DNA from 3 places in the Paenibacillus sp. YYML68 genome. Region 2 is predicted to be linked to each of the others. Evidence: riboswitches for the same ligand, from Rfam matches in the RefSeq annotation. Region 2 holds a riboswitch; each other region holds the start of a gene.
The links. A riboswitch is a leader RNA that binds a small molecule or an ion and turns the genes downstream of it on or off. The one in region 2 is predicted to bind cyclic di-GMP.

Region 1 (4,619 bases), 450 kb from region 2:
GCGCTAAGCCCAGGCTACGGCATCCGCGTCGCTGAAGCGTTCCGCCGCGAGGGCGTGCGTATCGCCGTGCTCGGCTGCTACGTCGACACGACGAATGCGGACCCGACGCTTCGCCGTCAGGCGCTCGATCGGTTCAAGGAACATCTTCGCTTCGCGCGTGACTTCGGAGCGAGCATCGTCGCCTTCGAGACCGGGCACGTGTCCGCGGATCGCGATCCGGACGACGTGTGGGCCATCCTGCGGGGGTCGATGCAGGAGCTGGCGGCAGAAGCGGAGAGATGGGGCGTCCATATTGGCCTTGAGCCTGCGCTCGGCCATGCGGTCGACTCGCTCGATACGCTGGAGCGCATTCTCGCTGATGTCCCGACAGCGAATATTGGGGTACTGCTCGACCCTTGTAATCTGCTGCACAAGGACAACGCGGCGAATCAAGACGACATCATGAGACGGGCGTTCGAGCAGTTCGGCTCCCGCATGATTATGGCGCATGTGAAGGATATAGCGTTCGATGCGGACGGCACTAAGCGCAACGTGCCGCTAGGTCAAGGTATGCTGAACCTGGCTCTCTACATGGAGCTGCTTCGCACGAACAAGCCGCTTATGGATGTGACGCTGGAGCAAGTGCAGCCGGAGCATATGAAGGACGCGCTCGACTACTTGCGCGAGCAAGGCTATGCGGATTAACGACATATAAACGTAAGGCGCCAGACTGCAGCTTAAGCTGCAACGGCGCCTTACGTTTTTTCTTACACCTTACATGATGCGGTAGCCGTGCTCCTCTAGCGCGCTGCGAATCCCTTCCATGGACAACACGCTCTCGTCGTACTCGACGGTCACCATCTGATTCATCAGGCTGACGTTCGATTCAGCACCAACGCTGTGCAATACGCTTTGAACAGAATGGACGCAATCCTGGTTGGTCATGCCGGCAACCTTGAACTTCGCTCGACTCATGTCCTCACTCCTTGGCTTGGCCGTATTGGGCTTGAGATGTCAAGGTTAGTGTAGCTCATAAGTCGGCTGCACATGCATGCGTTGAATCGGTTATTATTTCATCGCACTGCCGCCGAACAGGAAGCGGTATTCCCAATGACGGCCAACGATGGAATCTGTGCGTACACCGCCCGATTCTGGAGAGAATGTATGTAGAATGTTGCCATCGCCAAGATAGATCGCTACGTGTGTGATCGTCTGGGTCGGTTTGTGGATGGACGCATAGTCCGCTGCGCTTGCCCCTGCATAAGACATGAAGAACATCAGATCGCCGCGCTTGAGCTGCTTCCAGTCTGTTGTCGTCGGGCTCATCGACTTCACGTAGTCGCCTTGACCACGGGAATCACCAGGCAGTACGACACGTGTGGCATCCCAGAACGATTGCTGCATCAGATCGGAGCAGTCGAACGTCGTAATATCGAAGCGCTCAGAGCCGAATTCGTAGGGCGTACCGGCATATTTGTTAATCTCACTAATGACCGATTCAATGCGCTCCTGCAGCGGAAGGACGATTCGGGTGACGGACGTGTTGACGATAATAAATTTGCTGCTGGAGCTCAGGAAGCCGACTACACCATTTTGATCTTGAGCTTTATACCAGCTGTCATTCATCTTCTCCAACACGAGTACTTCTTCTCCCGTTTGCAATGTGCGGATGCGGGAGGCTTCTGTAGTAGGAGCGGTACGGAAGTTAACGCTGGACACCGTTCTTGCATTACTGATGATGCTGATAAAGCGTTCACTGGATGTGACGAAGCCTGTCACACCATTGGCATCTGTAATATGGTACCAGTTCGGATTGACCATCGTTCGAACGGTGACGACCTCACCGGATTTCAAGTAGCGCATCATGTTGCTGGAAGTGCTCGGCTGGTCGCGGAAGCTTACCCCGGATATGGCCTTCGCCTTCGTCGGTACCGCTTCTTCGGCGAGCGCTGCTGGCAGCATGAATGTAAGCATCAGGAACAAGGAGAGCAGGAGTGCAGCGGATGTTTGTCTCATATAGATGTTTCCTCCTAGAATCATGGTGGTCATGCTGGCTGATGCTTGGTCGGTGTGGCACAGGAATGAAAAAAAGATATCCCCTCTCCGCCGAAGAAGGGATATCCCGGGTTCCCCTTCCTTCGGTAGCTGGCTGGCATAGCGCGTGAAGCGCCGTAGCCCCTGTAGCTTTGCGTCCCCGGCTTTCACCAGGTTTGCCTTTATCGAGAAGTATCGTAAATTGGTGCCCGTATGATTGGGTAAATTTACGAGTGTTCGTACTCTTATCTTAAATCGTGGGGGTACTTGTCGAAAATAGGCATAAAGAATCGAAAACATATCGAGATTGCAGATGTCCTAGTGCCTATTGACTGTGTGGTTTCATTTTCCAGCTAAAGAACGTTTGACTGTTTATTTACGTTTACTTTTTTTGCAAATAATAGTCCGAGTTAGCAGGTGAATGATGGATCTTTGTCGAAAGAAGACGATATAACGTTTTTAGGGGTGTAACATGCGTAGTCGAAGCGGGTATTGGATCATTTACGTGCTGCTCGGACTCTTAATGATCGGCTTCCTGTTAAGCCAGGCTAGCAGCAATACAGATGATGACGGAGTTGAAAGCTTGACGGAATGGGAATACGTATGGGCGCAGTCTGATTCACCACATAGTTCGATATTTGTTTCCGAGCAGGCACAATGGCAGACGGAGTCGCTTGACAAGCTCAACTCCGATCAGCCCAGCGATTCATCGGTAAAGTGGATCCGGTTTGTCGTTCCGTCCTTCGCAGCAAGCTCTCCATCTCTGCTGATGAACCGAGTGTACGGCCAGAACATGAGTGTATATATGAACGGTGTGCAAATTTATGTATCGACTCGCTCATATCCATACTTGATTAATAACGTCGTCGTGCCTCTGTCCAAGGAAGCATTCGGTAAGACGGTCTATGTGCGCCTTCAATCGAGCAAGGGCCAGCTCGGCTTCAGTGAAGTGATTCGGTACGGCGAGGACCACGAGCTGAGGAAGCGGCTGGATGCCAATTTGGAAAGTGTCATCATTGGGAGCGCATTTGTATTCATTGCCTTTACGATGCTGATTTGCACCGTATTTTTGAGGAGAACGCAGGCGACGTCTCAATGGATGCTTTTGACGGTCATCGTGCTGAGCGTAGGGATCATGTTTATTACGTATTCGCCCTATAGCTATTCCATTTATCAGGAGCATGGCGAGCTGCTTTTCATTTTGTTTGACTGCACGTTGCTTTCCATGCTGCCAGCCATTACTTATTTTTTTGAGAAAATTATCGGACCCGGCTACTGGGGCACCATTCGATTATTTCGCAATTTCCAGCTCTTGTACTCTCTGTATTGCGCCGTATTTTTGATGATGACGTGTTTACACGGTTATGCCGCGTACGAGGTCTATTACTTTTTCTCTGTGACACTGCTCGGGTATGTGATTATTGTGCAGTTCATCTTATTAGCAACCTCCACGATCATCAACGCCGTTAAGGGGAATCAGGAGGCGCATATTTTTGCAATCGGGTCTATCATGATGGCCGTTTCGGTCGTCATTGATGTGATCTGCTTCTACGTCTTCTATGCCGATTATGAGCTCTATCTGTGGAAATGGGGGGTAAGCTTCTTCGTCATCTCCTTGATCGTCGTCATGGGCAGGCGGCTTGCTCATTATTATGAGCAGGTCATCAATTACTCCCGAGAAGTGGAGCTGTATAACAACCAGCTGCAGCGATCGGATAAGCTGGAGGTGATCAGTGAGCTGGCTGCTTCCATTGCTCATGAGGTGCGCAATCCGCTTCAGGTGACAAGGGGCTTCCTGCAACTACTGTCTCAGAAAGTAAGTGAGCAGGAGCGGCAGTATATGCACCTCGCGATATCCGAGCTTGATCGGGCATCCGACATTATTACTGATTTCCTGACCTTTGCGAAGCCGCAGCTAGACAATATGGTCAGTCTGAATGTTCACCGTGAGCTGAAGCAGATTGAAGGAATTATTATCCCGCTGGCCCGATTGAACGGAGGCGAGATCGAGGTCACTATTCCGCAGCAGCTTCATATACGCGGCAATTCGAGCAAGTTTAAGCAAGCCTTAATTAACTTGATCAAGAATAGTATCGAGGCTTTCATGGAGAATGGACGTATTGAAATCAGTGCTAGTGAGGAGAACGGTCATGTACGTATTCACATTAAGGATAACGGAGAAGGGATGGACGCGGCTGCCATAGCGCGGCTTGGCGAGCCATACTTTTCGACGAAGACGAAGGGAACCGGACTTGGCTTGATGGTAACGTTTCGAATTATTGAGGTCATGCAAGGTCAGATTGAATTTTTCAGTGAGAAGGGACACGGGACAGAGGTTGTTCTTACGTTCCCCACGTATAGTGAGCATTCATCATGAAGCACGAAGAAAGGGCATGCTCAGCATGCCCTTTCTTCTATGACTTGTATAGTAAAACGTGCTGCTGGAAATTACCACATACCACGAGGTTCATTGCTACCGCCAACCAGAACCGTGGAAGGCTCCGATGGAAGTACGAGGTAGAACTGGTTGTCCGACTCGGACAGTACCTGAACGTTTACGTTAGCAGGAATGTCAACACCGAATGCTTCTTTTACTGCGGCCTTCG
Region 2 (4,619 bases):
GAGCTCATAGCTGTGCGCTGTGGACGCTTCCTCAGTCGAGATAAAGCAGCTGGATTGTGATGGCGACTGTAAGCAGTTACCAGAGTATGTTAGCAAGTGACATTAGCGAAAGAATAGGAGATGATCGAATGAAGGTGCTTTTTTACTTTGTCGTGACGATGGTGTTGTTCATGCTGCTCGCTACGTTGGCCGGTCCATTGCTCGTCGCTGCAGCTATAGCCGCTATCGTGACATTGCTCTATCTGATCTACGAGGAGCTATGCGTGCTGACGGAGCGGTTCAAGCGGGAGCCGAGGGCGTTGCTGCAGGAGAGAGAGGAGCTGCGGCGGCAGGCGCGAGAGGCGGAGGAGCAGTTCGATTCGAACGATCTGCCGCAATCGAAGGATATTGCCGAGCTTGCCGATAAGCCGACCCGTGATTAAGTGTTGAAAAAAGTTGAGAAAAAGTTGGAAATAACCGGACACCCCTGCTATAATCGAAATTGAAAATCATTATCAATGCATGCCGAGAAGCGGCGTGCTGATTTATACAGGAGCAGGGGGAGTTCAAGTCATGAATGTGCAACGGAAGGCAGAGCGACTAAATTGGACGGAGCTGGAGACGAGATTTGCAGTGCGCCAGCATGATCTCGAGGGGAAGCTGCTGTTCGCGTGCCGAGCAGAGCAGCTGGCCGATCCGGAGACGATGCGGCAGCTGCTGGACATCTACGGACAACGAATCAAGGCGCTGGAGCCTGCTGCGGCAGCGGCGTACTTGGCAGGCTGGTTCGGCTATGCGGCGCTGGCTCAGCTATACAGCTGCTCGATCTATGATACAGCGCTGAGCTTCACACCTGAGCAGCTCGAGCTTCAGCTATACGAGAAGGGGGACTACGCCGTCTTCTCGTTCAAGCTGCTCGGGCCCGAGCTTCAGCAGTCTACTACTCATAAGGAGCCTCCTCCGTCCAGAGCGGAGTGGCTTCAGCAGACATGGGTCGAGCTGTATGGTCGCACGTTGCGACCGATGCTGGAGGCTGCGGCTGCAGCTACCGGAACAGACGTCGGCTCGCTATGGGGGCAGCTGCCGACTCGCTTCAACTACACGGTACCGCTGTGGCTGGAGGAGACGCACGATGAGGAGCTTCAGGCGATCATCAAGGACGATTACCGCAGGCTGTGCCTGGAGCTGCCGGCTGACGTGTTCGGCCGTTCCCGCAATCCACTCGATGTGAAGGTGCGCCTGATCGAGGATATGAAGGACAGCTCGAAGCAGGTGAAGATGAAGAACGCTTGCTGCCTGTACTACCAGACGGAGGGCGGCACTTATTGCTATACGTGTCCGCGCATGACTGAGGCGCAGCGTGCGGAGCGGCGTGCAGAGGCGCGTCTTGCACAGCAGCAGGCTGCCCAGTAGTCGGCAGACTAGGTGGGTTCAACCTGCGCTTGCGCAAGCACGTCCCGAGTTGTGCATCTGTCGCAATAGGCGGTCTGTTCTTCCCATGACGTCATTGTATTTAGCCCTAAGCTTAACCCTAAGCAGCCATATTCGGCGTCGTTCGACGTCCGCTATGGCTGCTTTTTGCATATGCTGTCCATCTATCTCGTAACGAGCGTACGTGTACCGACGATAAGCATATACAACAAAGAAGAAGGCGCGATCGCGCCTCCCTGCCGGTGTTCCCTATGGACTTGACTGAACGAGCCTCCGCCTCAACATCTGTGCCTGAACAATAAGCTTGTCCAGCTGCTCACTGACCGCGAGCACACGGGCGTGCTGGAGGTTCATCTGATAGCTGAGAGCGACGTCGACCAATTCCTGCTTCATGTACTCGATCTGATAGTCGAGCGAGGTAGGTACAACCATAATAAAATCATCCTTTCGGCAGCCTGGCGATCGTGGCGCTATCCAGCAAGCGCGGTAGACCCATAGCTTTGCGCCCTTGCCTTTCGACAAGTTTGCTAGTATCGTGGATGTGACAATTAAGCATATTGTCGAGTAAAGCGCTGTATTTGTCAATAGATGTGCGGTTGGACAATTTTAGCATATCCATTTTTTTTGAGTCTGAACAGGATGGTGACCACTATGAACCGTTATATGTTCGCAGCCCTGCTCATCGTAACGACCGCCCTGATGGGCTCCTCCTTCGTCGTCGGCAAGATCGGGGTGGCGCATATTTCCCCGCTGCTGCTAGCTGGCTTGCGCTTCGTGCTGGCCGGTGGTCTGATGGCTATATTCGTTGTGAAGTATGAGCACCCCAGATGTCTTATCGATTGGGGCAAAATCGCCGTCATCGGCTTGTTCCAGACGGTCGGGGTGATGGGCTGCATCTTCGTCAGCCTGCGGACGATTACGGCGGGAGAGTCATCGATTCTGACGTTCATGAATCCACTGTTCGTCGTCTTGCTGAGCAGCCTATGGCTCAAGACGACATATCGTGCGCTGCAATGGGCTGGCGTTGGGATTGGAGCGTTGGGGATGGTCGTACTCGGCTTGTCCCAATGGAGCAGCGGTACGGCGATCGGCCTGATGGGCGGGATCAGCTGGGCCGTAGCTACACTGCTGGTCAAGCGGTTCGGGTCGTTCTGCAGCATATGGGTGCTGACGGCGTACCAGATGCTATTCGGAGGGCTCGTGCTGACTGGCAGCAGTCTGCTTGTGGAGGATATTAAGCTGTCTATCCATGTCGTATCCGTCACGTCGCTGCTGTACTTAGCAATTATCGGATCGATCGTTCAGTTTGCGCTCTGGTTCTATCTGCTCTCCCAAGGGGACCCGGCGCGTACGAGCGCGTACTTGTTCCTCGCTCCCTTGTTCGGTGTGCTGTGCGGATACTTGCTTCTCGATGAGCCGATCCACGCGGAGACGGCGGTCGGAGCGGTGCTCGTGGGCATGAGTATCTATTGGATTAACCGAGGTGCCCCAGCACGCCCGAGGTAGGTGTTGAATAAGACCGGGACCCGCGATCCGATTGGATGAGCTTGTGCGCTCGGAGATTGCAGGCCCGGTCTTACTTCAGCTGCTGCTCTGCGGCGGACGCTTAATCGATTATGCTCCGAGCAGCTGCACAGGTGCCCCGATACCAGACCTCGCAAAGGAGAGACTCGCATGGAGCAGCCGTCGCGCAATCACGACACGATGAGTGAAGTGGATACGCAGAAGGGGAAGTATGCTCGGTCGAAATACATCGCACTAAGTGACTGGGAATTTGGTAAATATTAATTCATGCTGGCTTCTGAATAGATTTGCGTATTCGAGCCATACTAAGCTTCGACGGTGAAAGAGAGGTGTTGTGTGATGAGCCATATAACGAACGCAACCGAGGGAAGTTGTTATTGAATCCAAGTAGAGCGAGGGGATGTGCCGCAGACACGTTCAAGTAGTGTAAGCTACGAGTGTGATCGAGGTTGACCCGGATTCATGAGGATCAAGGCAGTGTCCATTCAATCACCGTCAGGGACCCCGAGAGGGCAATGTCATTAAGTTAAGGCGCAGAGCCATATATCAAGAAAAAGAGCAGGTTATCGAATAGATAGCCCGCTCTTTTTCTTTGCACAAAACGAAAAAAGACTTGACAAATAAGCGAAGGTGTGTATCGTAACCCCTTGGAAATACGAGGAGGTTTTGCCCATGCATGCTTACGAGAGTTCACTAAAAGAAACGCTGACAACCCTCATTCGAGAGATGTCAGCGGCACCAGCGCCTTATGTCAAAAACCCAGAAAAAGACTTTACCCGGAAGAAAAAACTGCCCTTCGAAACGATGATGCAACTTCTGATCTCTATGGGAGGAAACAGCATATACAAGGAGCTCTTGGAATCACAAGGTTATGACGTAAACACGGCAACGACTTCCGCTTTTGTCCAACAACGCAATAAAATTTTGCCTTCTGCTGTAGAATGCTTATTTCACAAATTCACTCAAACGTACAAGGATATCAAGGATTACCGCGGGTATCGATTACTTGCCATTGACGGTTCGGATTTACATATCGCAACGGATCCGGCTGACAAGAACAGCTTCTTTCAAAGTCAACCGGGCACGAAAGGCTATAACCTCCTGCATTTGAACGCAGCGTACGACCTATGCAACAGACTATACGTGGATGCTCTTGTCCAGCCAAGAAGACTAAGTAACGAGGGAAGGGCATTGGCAACCATGGTTGATCGTTCGCCGATCAAGAGCAAAACCATTGTGATCGCAGACAGAGGCTATGAAAGCTACAACAATTTCGCGCATATTGAACGTAAAGGGTGGAACTACATCATTCGGGTAAAGGATTTGGATTCCAGCGGTATTCTGTCTAGCTTACGTTTGCCCGACAGTGGAGAGTTTGATCGATATATCCATCTGACACTTACCAGAAAACAAGCCAAAGCGTTCAGAGCTTATCCTGGGTACAAATTCCTTCCGTCCAATTCTACATTTGATTTTTTGGATTTGCATGAAAACATGATTTACCCGCTATCTTTTCGGGTTGTTCGTTTCGTCCTGCCTGACGGGGCTTATGAAACCGTCATTACGAATCTTTCTGCCGCAGAATTCCCACCCGATGAACTTAGATCCCTTTATCACATGAGATGGGGCATTGAAACCTCGTTTAGGGCATTAAAATACACGGTGGGTCTGACGAGTTTCCACGC
Region 3 (4,619 bases), 870 kb from region 2:
TCAGGAGAATGCGAACATGCGCAAAGCACGCCTGCTGGCAGCCGGCTTATGGATTGCTGCTCTTATCTTCATTCCGACCTCCGGCTGGAACTTACCAGCCCCGAGCCCGACCTACGTCTATGAGACCGAGCTTGAGGAGGAGGTCCAGTGGACGGCCGAGGAGCTTCAGAAGCCGCCGAATATTATTATCGTTCTCAGCGAAGCGTTCTGGGACGTGACGCAGCTGCCAGGCCTTCAATTCAGCAGAGATCCGCTACCGATGTATCATGCGCTGCAGAAGCAGTATACGTCGGGCACGATGCTGTCGCCGATGTTCGGAGGAGGAACGGCGAATGTGGAGTTCGAGGTGCTGACTGGACACTCGTACCGATTTTTCCCCGAGAGCTCTATTGTGTATGAGCAATATATCAAGCATCCGACCGCCTCGATCGCCAGCCTCCTGAAGCAGCAGGGCTACGCGACGACAGCGATCAGTCCGTTCCACGGCTGGTACTTCAATAGTACGGATGTGTATAAGCATCTAGGCTTCTCCCAGTTCATTAGCCTCGAATACTTCAATCCGGATGAATATGTCGGTCCGTACATTGGCGATCACGCTGTGGCTCTACGTGTGCTGGAGCAGCTAGAAGCGACTCCGGGGCAAGACTTCATCTTCGCGAACACGATGGAGAACCATTACCATTATTGGCCGGGCAAATTCGATGCGAATACGATAGAAGTCAAGGGCAGAGCCTCCAAGCGCAGCTTAGGCTTGATCGAGACGTATGCGCAAGGCGCGTCCGGAGCTGACCGGATGCTGCAGGAGCTCGTCATCCAGCTGAATCGGCTGCGCGAGCCGACGATTCTCGTCTTCTTCGGGGATCATCTGCCTTCTCTTGAGAAGTATGATGCGTATACGGATACAGGATATATTAAGGGAGAGGACGACCCCGACTTCTGGTCCAAAATGTACGAGGTGCCCGTCCTCGTCTGGAACAACTACATGCCGCGCGGAGAGAAGGACCACCTGCACATCAGCCCTTCGTTCCTCGGACCGTACGTGCTGAAGCATGCCAAGCTGAACGGCAACGACTATACCGATTACTTGAACGCGCTGGCGTCCCGCATGCCGCTGCTGCCGCCCAAGGAGCAATATGAGTCGCTGCATATTGACGAGTCGACAGTCAAGGAGTATGAGCAGAAGCAGCAAGCGATACTGGAGCGTGAGCTACAGCAGGCAGCTGCCTTAGGAGCAGTGCCGTCAGGAGCCGAACCAGCGTTCACGCTCGGCTATGGCAAGCCGGTAATTGACCGCATCTCGCCTCAGCAGCTTCAGCATCAGAAGGGAAAGCCAGACGCTAAGCCCATAACGTTGACCGTTGAAGGCGGTCGATTCGGGCTCGGCTGTAAGGTCTATGCCGCAGGCGTGAAGCTGAAGACGACGTGGCGCAGCGAGCAGAAGCTGGAGGCGGTGTTGCCTGTCTCCATGCTGAGCAAGCATCAATCGATGCCGATCGAGGTGAAGGTGATCGACTCGAAGGAGAAGGTACTCGCAACGTCTGCCCCTGTACCGTTCGAGATTATAGCGAAGCCTTAACGGGACATAGCAATAGCCGCACTCCACTCATGGAATGCGGCTATTCTAGCATCTGGAACGAACGGTCGACGTCCACTGACTGAATATTGTCGATTACTGCGCTTACCCGGGAAATGAAGCGAGCTGCTTCGTCATTCGAACGTGCCACATCCCGGCATCCAGGAACGGCTCCTCCGACTGTATGCTGTATCCGGCCGAGGTGTAGAACGGCGCTGCATGCGTCTGGGAGTCCAGCATCACGCGACCAATACCCCTGCTTCGAATATCGTCCTCCATCCGTTGAACAAGCCTCTTGCCGAGGCCCTGTCCTCGATAGGAAGGCAGCACCGCGATCCGTTGAAGCTTCGCCGTGTGCGCGTCATACATTTTATAACGGGCTGCCGCAATCGGCACCTCGCCATCGAGCATCAGGAAGTGCCTAGCCGCATCGGGCGATACGTCCAGCTCGTCCACCTCCAGCTCACTTGGCACGCCCTGCTCCTTCACGAACACTTCAGATCGAACCTGAAGACACTGCTGCAGCTGCTCAGCCGTGGTTACCTGTATGACTTGCTGTAGATGCTCCCATTTCATTCCCATACGAATTCCCCTAATCCACTTGCATGCATGTATTCATTCTAGCTTACAGCGTGTCTTATCCGGCAAATGCCCGCTTCAGCGCTTCCTTCACACGGTCTTTACTAAACGGCTTCACAATAAAATCGCTCGCCCCCATACTGACCGCCCGAATAAGTAGAGCCTGCTGCCCCATAGCAGACACCATAATCACCTTTGCGTTCGGATTTAGATCTTTAATTTTCTCCAGCGCCGTTAATCCGTCCATCTCTGGCATCGTAATATCCAAGGTCACGAGATCCGGTCTTTCATCTGAGTATAGTGATAGCGCTTCCACACCGTTACTGGCTTCCATGGTTACTTCGTACCCGAGCTCACGAATGACATTCTTCAATAACATGCGCATAAAGAGTGAATCATCAACGACCATAATCTTTGGATTCACGTCGTGAACAACCTCCTCTTCGACTTCGTTGTTAACATAATGCGTATCGACTTGTATTCCCGAGGATGTATGTGCGCAGGCGTATGTTGTTGTCATAGCAAAACAAATAGCCCCCTTCTTCATGCCTAAAGAGGACCTGAGTACCGTGCATCTCTTGTCCTTCGGCAGCTGGCTGACTTTGTACACCTACAGTAGTCCCTATAGCTTTGCGTCCTTAGCTTTCGCCAAGTTTGCCTTTGTCGGTTACAAACATTTGTAAAAAGTATTATATCACCGTTTCTAAAAATTACAAGCTGAACCCCAAATTACATTCGAATATCGAGCATATGCATGGAGCTTAGCTGACCCAAGATTTGGTGACGCTTACATTTACCTTCATTATACCGAATGCCTTAGTACAATGCCATCACTACTTTTGTTGCTAATTGTTGAATCATGACGAATACATAGAACAGCAAGTAAGCCCAGCATTAAATTTATGTAAAACGCAAGGAATATTGACAGCTTAGGACGAATGATGTAGCGAAGATAATGAATAGAAAAGGAAGAGTGTACTCCATGCCGAATCTCGAAAAAAGCCAGCTGACCGAACCAGCTCTAGGCTCCCGTAAGGCGATGAGTCTGTTTTTCTCCATGCCGATTTTGGCGTGGGCGATGTTTGACTTCGCCAACACGATCTTCACCTCCAATATTATTACGATCTTCTTCCCGTTCTATCTACAGGAGGTACTAGGCGGCAGCGATACGATGAACCAGATCGCCAGCACGTTCATTACGTACACGAACGCACTCTCCAGCCTCCTTCTTGTGCTGCTATCCCCGCTGTACGGCGTTCTCATAGACCGGACTGGCCGCAAGAAGGCGTTCCTTGTGCCGCTGGCGATCGCCTGCATCGCCTGTACACTTGTAATGGGCGGACTGTCATACTGGCAGACGGAGCTTACGTTGGGCGGCATTCCGCTGTCGCTTGCATTGGTACTTATTGCGTTCATGCTTGCCAAATTTTTTTACAGCTCCAGTCTCGTCTTCTATGATGCGATGATCTCTGACCTCGGGAGCCAGAAGGAGCTCCCGCTCATCTCCGGCTTCGGCGTCGCGGTTGGTTACGTCGGTACGTTAGTCGGCCTGTCGGTCTATCCGCTTGTCGGCAGCAGCAGCTTCCATAACGCCTTCATTCCGAGCGCGTTGCTGTTCCTCATCTTCTCTCTGCCACTGTTCTTCATGTATAAGGAAACAACCGCTAAGCCAATCACGGCCAAGCCGAAGCAATCGTTCCTGAGTGGCTATCGCGATATTGCAGCGACGTTCAAGGAAGCGCGCACATATAAAGCCGTGTTTCTGTTCATGATCGCCTATTTCTTCTTCAACGATGCGGTTGCGACGGCGATTGCTGTCATGGGCGTCTATGCGAAGACTGTCATCGGCTTCTCGACCGGCAAGTTCATCCTGCTCTACCTCGTATCGACCGTATCCAGCATCATTGGCTCCTTCGTCTTCGGCTACATTACGCGCGCCACGGGAGCGAAGACGGCCGTATCGGCCGTAGCAATCGTAATGATGGGCTCAATCGCTCTAGCATCGACGGCGACAAGCGAGCCTGTTTTTTGGGCGGCGGGCAGCCTGTACGGCATCGCGATGGGCGCGATGTGGGTCACCTCACGTACACTCATCGTCGAGCTGACGCCTGAGGACAAGCGCGGGCAATTCTTTGGCCTATTCGCCTTCTCAGGCAAAGTATCGTCAATCGTCGGGCCGCTACTGTACGGCAGCATTACGCTTGCGCTCGCAGAATACGGCAATGTGGCCAGCCGCATCGCGCTTGGCTCTCTGCTTGTACTTGTACTGATCGGACTTCTTGTTCACATACGTGTTCCTTATAACAAGGCAGCTTAGCCGCCCCACCCTCCTGAACGTTCCGCTCACATCGGTCCTCTTGTGAGATGAGCTTCCTTCTGTGCTATACTGATCTCAACTCAAGCGGAGGGAGCTTAAGAGATGAATACATATCGCGCCTATGTACTGGAAAAATCAACCGAGTTCGCA

Region 1: linked by a shared signal. The riboswitch ahead of PAE68_RS15795 (C40 family peptidase) and the one ahead of PAE68_RS13740 (aspartyl-phosphate phosphatase Spo0E family protein) in region 2 are both predicted to bind cyclic di-GMP.
Region 3: linked by a shared signal. The riboswitch ahead of PAE68_RS09815 (response regulator) and the one ahead of PAE68_RS13740 (aspartyl-phosphate phosphatase Spo0E family protein) in region 2 are both predicted to bind cyclic di-GMP.

Annotation. Positions count from the first base shown of each region.
Region 1 is NZ_BQYI01000001.1:3,477,266-3,481,884, reverse strand. Features, by position in the region: gene PAE68_RS15805 (sugar phosphate isomerase/epimerase family protein) at 1-684, shown strand, start outside; gene PAE68_RS15800 (heavy-metal-associated domain-containing protein) at 754-954, opposite strand; gene PAE68_RS15795 (C40 family peptidase) at 1,048-1,995, opposite strand; cyclic di-GMP riboswitch class I at 2,117-2,204, opposite strand; gene PAE68_RS15790 (sensor histidine kinase) at 2,486-4,390, shown strand; gene PAE68_RS15785 (NHLP leader peptide family RiPP precursor) at 4,462-4,619, opposite strand, start outside.
Region 2 is NZ_BQYI01000001.1:3,029,486-3,034,104, reverse strand. Features, by position in the region: gene PAE68_RS13750 (hypothetical protein) at 129-422, shown strand; gene PAE68_RS13745 ((2Fe-2S)-binding protein) at 553-1,392, shown strand; gene PAE68_RS13740 (aspartyl-phosphate phosphatase Spo0E family protein) at 1,660-1,842, opposite strand; cyclic di-GMP riboswitch class I at 1,857-1,949, opposite strand; gene PAE68_RS13735 (DMT family transporter) at 2,062-2,916, shown strand; gene PAE68_RS13730 (IS4 family transposase) at 3,607-4,619, shown strand, end outside.
Region 3 is NZ_BQYI01000001.1:2,155,994-2,160,612, reverse strand. Features, by position in the region: gene PAE68_RS09825 (LTA synthase family protein) at 17-1,576, shown strand; gene PAE68_RS09820 (GNAT family N-acetyltransferase) at 1,679-2,155, opposite strand; gene PAE68_RS09815 (response regulator) at 2,211-2,576, opposite strand; cyclic di-GMP riboswitch class I at 2,737-2,821, opposite strand; gene PAE68_RS09810 (MFS transporter) at 3,192-4,469, shown strand; gene PAE68_RS09805 (acrylyl-CoA reductase family protein) at 4,572-4,619, shown strand, end outside.